DNA from 2 places in the Butyrivibrio fibrisolvens genome. Region 1 is predicted to be linked to the other one. Evidence: riboswitches for the same ligand, from Rfam matches in the RefSeq annotation. Region 1 holds a riboswitch; the other holds the start of a gene.
The links. Region 1 has a riboswitch for FMN ahead of I7804_RS14130 (ECF transporter S component). Riboswitches for the same ligand answer to the same signal wherever they lie in the genome.
Positions count from the first base shown of each region.

Region 1 (4,221 bases):
ATACCCGATCCTGGTCTTAACTGATAGTTTTCGTGCATCATCGCCTAGAGAATCGAATACTTCGTCAAAGAAGGTACCTAGCTTATCAGGCTCTTTTAAAAATCCTGAACCTCTACCCTTAGCTGTAACTGTGCCGGATGGACATCCAAGATTGAGATTGATTTCATCATAGCCCATGGAGGTGAGCTTTTTGAAGATCCATATGAGCTCTTTGGAACTGTTGGCCAGAACCTGAGGTACGACCCTCATCCCTTCGTTGTTGGCAGGATCTATCTCCCTCTCATCACGCTTTTTGATATAGTGATCGGGAAATACACTAATAAAAGGGGTGAAATATGTATCCACCCCTCCAAAATACTTATTGTGAAGCTGTCTGTACAGATATGTTGTGATGCCCTCCATGGGCGCATAATATATGTTCATCTATATAAATCCTAAAAATAACTTATTTACCGGCAAGGAACTTGTCGATGTGATCCTCAATGATCTTCATGAGTCTTGTTCTTGCTTCTACACTAGCCCATGCAATATGAGGTGTTATAAGAAGCTTAGTGCTGTCCTTGATCTTAAGAAGAGGATTGGACTCTTCGATTGGTTCAACAGAGAGTACGTCAAGACCCGCAGCACGGATAGTTCCGTTTTCAAGAGCATCAGCAAGATCCTTCTCGTTAACAATAGGACCACGTCCAAGGTTTAAGAGAATTGCAGATTTCTTCATCTTGGAAAGGGCGTCCTTATTAATCAGGTTGGCGGTTGCGTCATTAAGCGGTGCATGAATAGATATAATATCGGATGTTTCTAATAATTCGTCAAAAGAAACTTCCTTATATTCTGAGTCATGATTTTTACCAGAGGTTGAATAGTAGATTACATTGCATCCAAAAGCCTTGGCAACGCTTGCAACCTGTCTTCCGATAGCACCAAGACCGATTATACCATATGTCTTACCGCAGAGCTCTCCAAATCTTTTTTCAAAATGTGTGAACATAAAATCTTTGGTATATCCGTCTGTCTTAACATAGTTGTCATAGTATGCAAGGTTTTCAAAAAGATAGAACAAAAGAGCAAAGGTGTGCTGTGTAACTGTCTGAGTAGAATATCCTGCAACATTGCGCCATTCAATGCCTTTTGATGCAAGATAGTCAAGATCGAGATTATTGACACCTGTTGCTGTGACACATACAAGCTTTAGATTCTTGGCAGTTCCGATTGTCTTTTCATTGATCGGGACTTTGTTAAGGATGATAATATCTGCATCCTCGACCCTTGCAGGAACTTCCTCCGGCTTTGAGAAGTCATGTATCACAACTTCTCCAAATCTGTTAAAAGGGGTTAGATCAATATCTTCACCTATTGTTTTGCGGTCAAGAAATACGATTTTCATAAGTGGCCTCCATATTCTTAGATTGATATATTTACTTATCAATATTATTTTTAGATTTTGAAATAGACCTATGTCATTCATCATAATATATCGCCCTAAGACCTATTTCAAGATGAAAATACCTGTGGAGCAGTTGTATAAGTAAAAACTGAAAATTCGCCTTACCCCAAATGGTGGCGTATGTTTGGCAAGTGCTAAGTTTGAACAAAAATAAGTTGCAAAAAATTTATTTGACCTATTGACTCATATTACATTGCGTATTAACATAGCATTTGAAAACAAAATAAAACTTCGGGGTTGGGTGAGATTCCCTACCGGCGGTATAGTCCGCGAGCTTTGATAGCATGAACCGGTGTGATTCCGGTACCGACAGTAAAGTCTGGATGGAAGAAGGATATGCAGATCTTATGATCTGTAGGATTATGGATGAATTGTTAGCCCCGGATATATGCCGGAGCTTTTTTTGTATGTAACACAAAAGTCCGATATGTCCCAAACTGTGAATTTATGCTGGCAAAAGATGAAAATGCCCACAAAAATCACGCTTCTAAGGATACGCATTCATCCGGATTCCTAAATTCACAACGCAGGCGTAAAACCAATAATTCCCGAAAATAACACATGTGTACAGACATAGGAGGGATAAAGAAATGACCAATGGATTATTTGCTAGTATTGCAGAAAATGTAGAGTATTTGATAGGTTTTGCGATCATCATCGCAGCGGCCTTTGCAATCGCTATCGTATGTGAGAAGCTGGCACAGAAGATCAACGGAATTAAAGAGCCCATGCTCAGCACCAGAAAGGTAGTAGTTATAGGAACATTTGCAGCTATATCTGTTGTTCTTATGATGTTCGAGATTGCGCTTCCTTTTGCACCATCTTTCTATAAGCTGGATCTTTCTGATCTTCCTGCTCTTATCGGTGCATTTTCATTTGGGCCGATGGCAGGCGTTATGATCGAGTTTGTGAAGATTCTCTTAGAGCTTGTTATTAGAGGAACTTCTACAGCATTTGTAGGAGAACTTGCCAATTTTGTTATAGGATGCTGCTTCATACTTCCGGCATCTATTATCTATACTTTCAAAAAGACCCGCACTATGGCGCTTATATCCTGTATTATCGGAACACTTGTTATCACTATTGTAGGAAGCCTTATGAACGCATTCTACCTGCTCCCTGCGTATAGCGCACTGTACGGAATGCCTATAGATGCATTTGTAGGAATGGGTGCTGAAGCTAATAATAACGTTACAAGTATCTGGACACTTGTATTGTACTGTGTAGTTCCTCTCAATCTTATCAAGGGCGGTATTGATTCTATTATTACAGTATTTGTATATAAGAGGATCAGCGTAATCCTTAAGAATGTTACATTTGTACCGGCTTCAAGAAAGAAAACATATGCAGAATAATTTTTTTGGAGCTTATGATCTGAATTTGATAGATCATCTGTATAGTAGGCAGTGGCAGTTTATAATGTCACTGCTTATATTTTTAGTTAAAGAGAAAAAGGCAGTGTACAAATGCCCCCGGATATTGCACCTACTAAGCAGGAAGCTATAAATAAAGTCTTAGATAATTCCGATATACAAATTGAGATAGTGTCGTCGATTTAGTGTACGGATTCTTTTGTATTTAATTAAATGTGAATGATCCGGCACACTGGTAAAAGTAGTAGTTGCAAGGATGCGTATATAGAGATTGCTTCACCGGATATGATCAGTGATAGAAGCGTATATCTCTTAGGAAAGGAGTCTGTTATGGCATTATCAAATGATATCGCGCGTATAAGCGCGGCACAGTCTATGTATGACACTTCGTCATACAATAAATCCGTCAAAAAAGAAGAGCAGTCAGATAAAACCAAAGCAGCTGAAAACAAGAATACACCAAAGGTTACAGGCAGGACAGTAGGTGATGTTCAGTTAAGTGAAAAGGCTGCAAAGTTCTATGAGAAGTTTAAAGCCAAATTTCCCGGCATGGACTTCGTCCTGGTATCCAAGGATATGAAAGAACAGGTCGAGGCCAATGCTGCTGCATATGGCAAGGCCAATAAGACAGTAGTTCTTATCGATGATGAGAAAATCGAGAGAATGGCTAATGATGAGAAGTATGCAAGCAAGATAGAAGCAACTATCAAAGGTGCAGAAGCTCAGATCAAAGCCCTTAGTAGCGGTCTTGCATCTACAGGAGCAGATGTTCAAGGATACGGCATGAAGATTAATGATGACGGCACAGCTACACTTTTTGCAACATTAAAGAACTCTTCAAAGGCTCAGAAAGCCCGCATTGAGAAAAAAGCAGCCAAGAAGAAGGCGGAAGAAAAGGCAGCCAGGAAACTGGAAGAAAAGAAAGCCCATAAGAAGGATAAAGACAGGGATATCAGCAATAAACATATTAGCGATAAGGATGAAAAAGTTGCAGATAATACTAACAAAACAAGGGACAAAGATAGAATTCCTGATGAAGATGAGTATGTAACAATTACAGCAAATACCGCTGATGAACTCCTAAAAAAGATAGCAGATCAGGCTATGCTCTTTAGAAGCGACAGCGTCAGAACACAGGAAGAAATGATGGTAGGACAGCACTTTGATTTTAACATATAGACTACCGCCAGTATTTTGATTTTTAACTAATACTACCCAACTTGGACGGACCTGCCCCTGCAAAGACTTTGGAGATGCCGGTCCGTTCAAGTGGGTGGTTTTAGTTTTGCAAAAGCAGGGATTGCCTCTACAGATCAATCCCTGCTTTTGTTACGCTATATAGGAATAAGACATCGCCCTCCATAAGCACCAGATTGCCTCTTGGTACGAGGGGCCTATTACCAC
Region 1 covers NZ_CP065800.1:3,391,249-3,395,469, reverse strand. The annotation lists gene I7804_RS14140 (tRNA dihydrouridine synthase) at 1-423, opposite strand, end outside; gene I7804_RS14135 (D-2-hydroxyacid dehydrogenase) at 446-1,384, opposite strand; FMN riboswitch at 1,668-1,783, shown strand; gene I7804_RS14130 (ECF transporter S component) at 2,035-2,799, shown strand; gene I7804_RS14125 (DUF6033 family protein) at 3,148-3,996, shown strand; gene I7804_RS14120 (ion transporter) at 4,124-4,221, opposite strand, start outside.

Region 2 (4,221 bases), 1.2 Mb from region 1:
ATTTTCCAATAACATCATTTTCCAGATTGACGATATCTCCTTTTTTCTTATCAAGAAGAGTTGTCTGGGATCCTGTATGTGGGATGACTGATACGCTGAAGGTCTTACTACCAACATCAGTAACAGTAAGGCTGATGCCATCTATACAGATGGAACCTTTTTCTATGATCAGGCTTAAGATATCTTCAGAAGCTTCTATAGTTACGCGAATAGCTATGCTATCTCGTATAAGTGATACGATCCTGCCCGTTCCGTCTATATGGCCACTGACTATGTGACCGCCAAACCTACCGTCTGCTGCCATCGCTCTTTCAAGATTGACATGCTCCATAGTTTTAAGGCTTCCAAGTCCTGTCCTGTTAAGGGTTTCCGGCATGACATCTGCCGTGAATGATGTATCGTCCATGGAAGTGACTGTAAGGCATACGCCGTTAACTGCTATGCTGTCTCCTATATTAGTACCTTCCAAAACCATGTGAGCTCCTACTCGGATATAGGAGCTTGTGCCTTGCAGATGCTTTGCAAGGAGCTTTCCCTTTTCTTCAATTATTCCTGTGAACATATGTTTTACCTTCTGTCTGGGGCATTATCATTATTGTTTTTTCGTTTTACTTCATACTCGATCAGCACATCTGTATCAAAAGCTCTTATCTCTGGATCAGACAATCTTATACTCTCTTTCATTTTGGTAATCCCGATATCTGCTACAGGTGTATATATACCTATACCTCCTACTATCTGCGCACCAACAAATGTGTATATCTTGTTGACTTTGCCGGCTTCAAGGAATGCTGCATTTATATGCTTGCCGCCTTCTACCAGTATCCCGTCTATATGGAGCAGGCCAAGCTGACGCAAAAGGTCATCAACACTTATATGCTCGCCTTCATCTACATGCCTATTCTTAGATGCATCCGTAAGATCATCCTGACCACATCTTACTTCACCATTAGAAGCTACTCCCAGCGCAGTAACTCCCATGGACTTAAGCGCAGATATCTTTTTTCTAATAGCATCTGAATATTCCAGATCATCGGCCCCATCATGAAGATACTTGTCCAGGCAGGCAACTATTAATGGCGCCTCATTTACAGTCTTTACCAGATTGCAGTCAAGGGGGATCTTCAAGTGACTATCCATGACAATCCTTATAGGATTTCTGGTTCCCGGAAGCCGGCAGGTCAGCATCGGATCATCAGTAAGAACAGTACCTATCCCTACAAGAATACCTGTGTAGTAGTTCCTAAGCTCATGGACGTATGCCCTGGCACTTTCTCCTGTGATCCATTTGGAATCCCCAAAGTCTGTAGCGATCCTGCCATCAGCTGTCATCGCGTACTTCAAGGCCACATATGGTTCTTTGCCAGTAATATAATGGAAGAAAACAGGGTTTATAGCATCGCACTCATCCTTTAGGTAATCTTCTACTACTTCTATCCCATGCTCTCTTAGAAAGGCTGTGCCCTTACCACCTACAAGAGGGTTAGGATCTCTTGAGCCTATAACTACTCTCTCTATCCCCGCTTCTACTATGGCAAGTGTGCAGGGAGGCTGTTTGCCATAATGACAGCACGGCTCAAGAGTCACATATATAGTCCCACCCTGAGCGCTTTCCTTAAGATGCCTTATAGCATCCCTTTCAGCATGAAGATCGCCATATCTGTGATGATAGCCTTCACCTATAACTCTGCCATCCTTGACTATCACTGCTCCTACCATGGGATTGGGATTAGTACGTCCCTTGGCTGATAGTGCCAGTTCGATAGCTCGCCTCATATATTGCGGATCAAGATCAGATTCTATTGAGGAATTAACATACTGCGAAGCAGTGCATACTAGGTTGTTTTGATTCAATTGTTCCCCCTTTTCTTCGGGGATATGGGAATCCGATAAGATGATGAGTAAATGGCTTAGATATTATAAGCCCAGAAGAATACCGACTAATATGATAAGAATTATCCCCTTAGAACCAATAAAAAATGTGCCCCTTCGGAAAGAGACACATCACCATCTTAAAGATTCATATACTATATCTGTATTTATATCAATAAATAGTAATTATGATAATACTACTAATCCGATAATAAGTAGCTACATACAATAATAGCTATATCATCAATATTGATATAATCTTATAACTATAGATACAAGTACGAAGGTAATCCTACTTCTCTCATCCAGACTTTACTGTCGGCCCCGGAATCTCACCAGGTCATGCCATAAGGCTCGCGGGCTATACCGCCGGTTGGGAATCGCACCCAGCCCCGAAGTTTATTATTAGTATTTAATTTTATGTAAGCATAAGCTTACGCCACATAGTATAGATTAGTTTTTATATACTTGTCAAATACATTTTTATGCAACTGTTTTGGATTCAGAATAGTTTCCATCTACTGCTCCAAGAAGACCTGTCTTAAATAGAACAGGACGAAGTGCAAGATATATGATCACTCCTATTATGGAATTGGTAACAGCATTGATAACAGTCACTGTACTGGTAACTGCAAGAAGTGAACCGATGGCTGACTGGGCTTTGTCTGCATTAGGTATGAGAATGGTATACCAGATATATTTAAGGATCGGCTCAAACACGCAGTTAAAAGCAAGACCGGCTACTGCTGCAATTATGGACCATCTTACAATATAAGCCTTATCATGATTGTGGGATATGCTTGCAACTTTATGTGCAACAAGGCCTACGATAAGTCCTATAAGCAGCTTACAGATAAATGTTCTGGGAGCTGTTGCTGCAAATCCGCCGAGGATATCCGCTATTGAAAGTCCAATAGCACCTGCAAAGCCGCCATATACGCCGCCAAGAAGCAGTGCTCCAAGCACAACAAATGCATTACCTACATGAATCTTGGTTCCCGCCGCATCTATTGCAGGAAATACTGTATATCCTACATAACAAAGTGCAGCCATAAGACCTGCATATGCAAGCTTTAATAGTCTTTGGTTCTTTTCTGTCTTTTTCATAATGTCCTCCCTTTATAAGCGAATTAATATCATATGGGTCAGGTGTCATAAGTTTCCTTAGCCATCATATGACGATAGATAATGAAGCATGTCAAAAGATGGATGAGATATTATTCACTCAGACTTTTTGTTTCAGATAATATAACACTGATCTGATCTTGATGATATTACCAATTATGCAAAAATAATTAATACCAGTTTGATTGGTATGTAAAATTTTAACAAAAAATACGTCCAGCAAAGACAAATGTTTTTATGTATGGACATTTTTTCTCTTTATTTTGTTGTTTTAATGTGGTAAAGTAAAGAAGTGCATGTTTATGCATTACTTGGATATTGCTTTTTTAATGCCACATCGATGCCAGTGCACCAACTCATTCATATTTGGTCAAATATAAATGAGTCAGCACACTAGATTACAGGAACGGAGAGTATTATGAATAATTTTTTATCTACGGTAGAAAACGTCAACAACGCTGTAAACGGCTTTGTATGGGGACTTCCAATGCTTATCCTCTTGGTAGGAACCGGAATCCTTATGACATGCCTTACCCGCTTTTTCCAGATATCACATATCAAGCACTGGATATCCAATACCATCGGCGGAATATTCAAAGACTCTCATGTAACTGCGCATACTAAGAAGAATGACACGCAGATATCCCAGTTCCAGAGCCTATGTACTGCCCTTGCAGCTACGATAGGAACCGGCAATATCGCAGGTGTTGCTGCTGCCATCGTTTCCGGAGGTCCCGGTGCAATATTCTGGATGTGGATCGTCGCTTTCTTTGGAATGATGACCAATTTCTCAGAAAATGTCCTTGGTATCTACTACCGCAGAAGAAATGAACGCAATGAATGGTGCGGCGGTGCCATGTACTACCTTAGCGATGGTCTTGGTTCAAAGCCAGGATGCAGGTATATCGGTTCTATACTTGCTGTTCTTTTTAGTATATTCTGTATATTCGCTTCTTTTGGTATAGGCAACATGGGCCAGATCAATTCTATCGCTGTTAATATGAATACCGCTTTTGGTGTTCCCAGCATAGTCACTGGTATCCTTCTTATGATCATTGCAGCCCTTGTTATAGTAGGTGGTCTTAAGAGGATTGCTTCTGTTACAGAGAAGCTCGTCCCATTCATGGCTATCATCTATATGATATGTGCTATCATCGTATGCCTTGTGCACATCGATCAGTTCTGTGCTGTATTTACTTCCATCATCAAGAGTGCCTTTGGTAT
Region 2 covers NZ_CP065800.1:451,266-455,486, forward strand. The annotation lists gene ribE (riboflavin synthase) at 1-562, opposite strand, end outside; gene ribD (bifunctional diaminohydroxyphosphoribosylaminopyrimidine deaminase/5-amino-6-(5-phosphoribosylamino)uracil reductase RibD) at 568-1,776, opposite strand; FMN riboswitch at 2,162-2,276, opposite strand; gene I7804_RS01865 (ECF transporter S component) at 2,356-2,979, opposite strand; gene I7804_RS01870 (alanine/glycine:cation symporter family protein) at 3,416-4,221, shown strand, end outside.
Region 2: another riboswitch for FMN. It lies ahead of ribD (bifunctional diaminohydroxyphosphoribosylaminopyrimidine deaminase/5-amino-6-(5-phosphoribosylamino)uracil reductase RibD); the one in region 1 lies ahead of I7804_RS14130 (ECF transporter S component).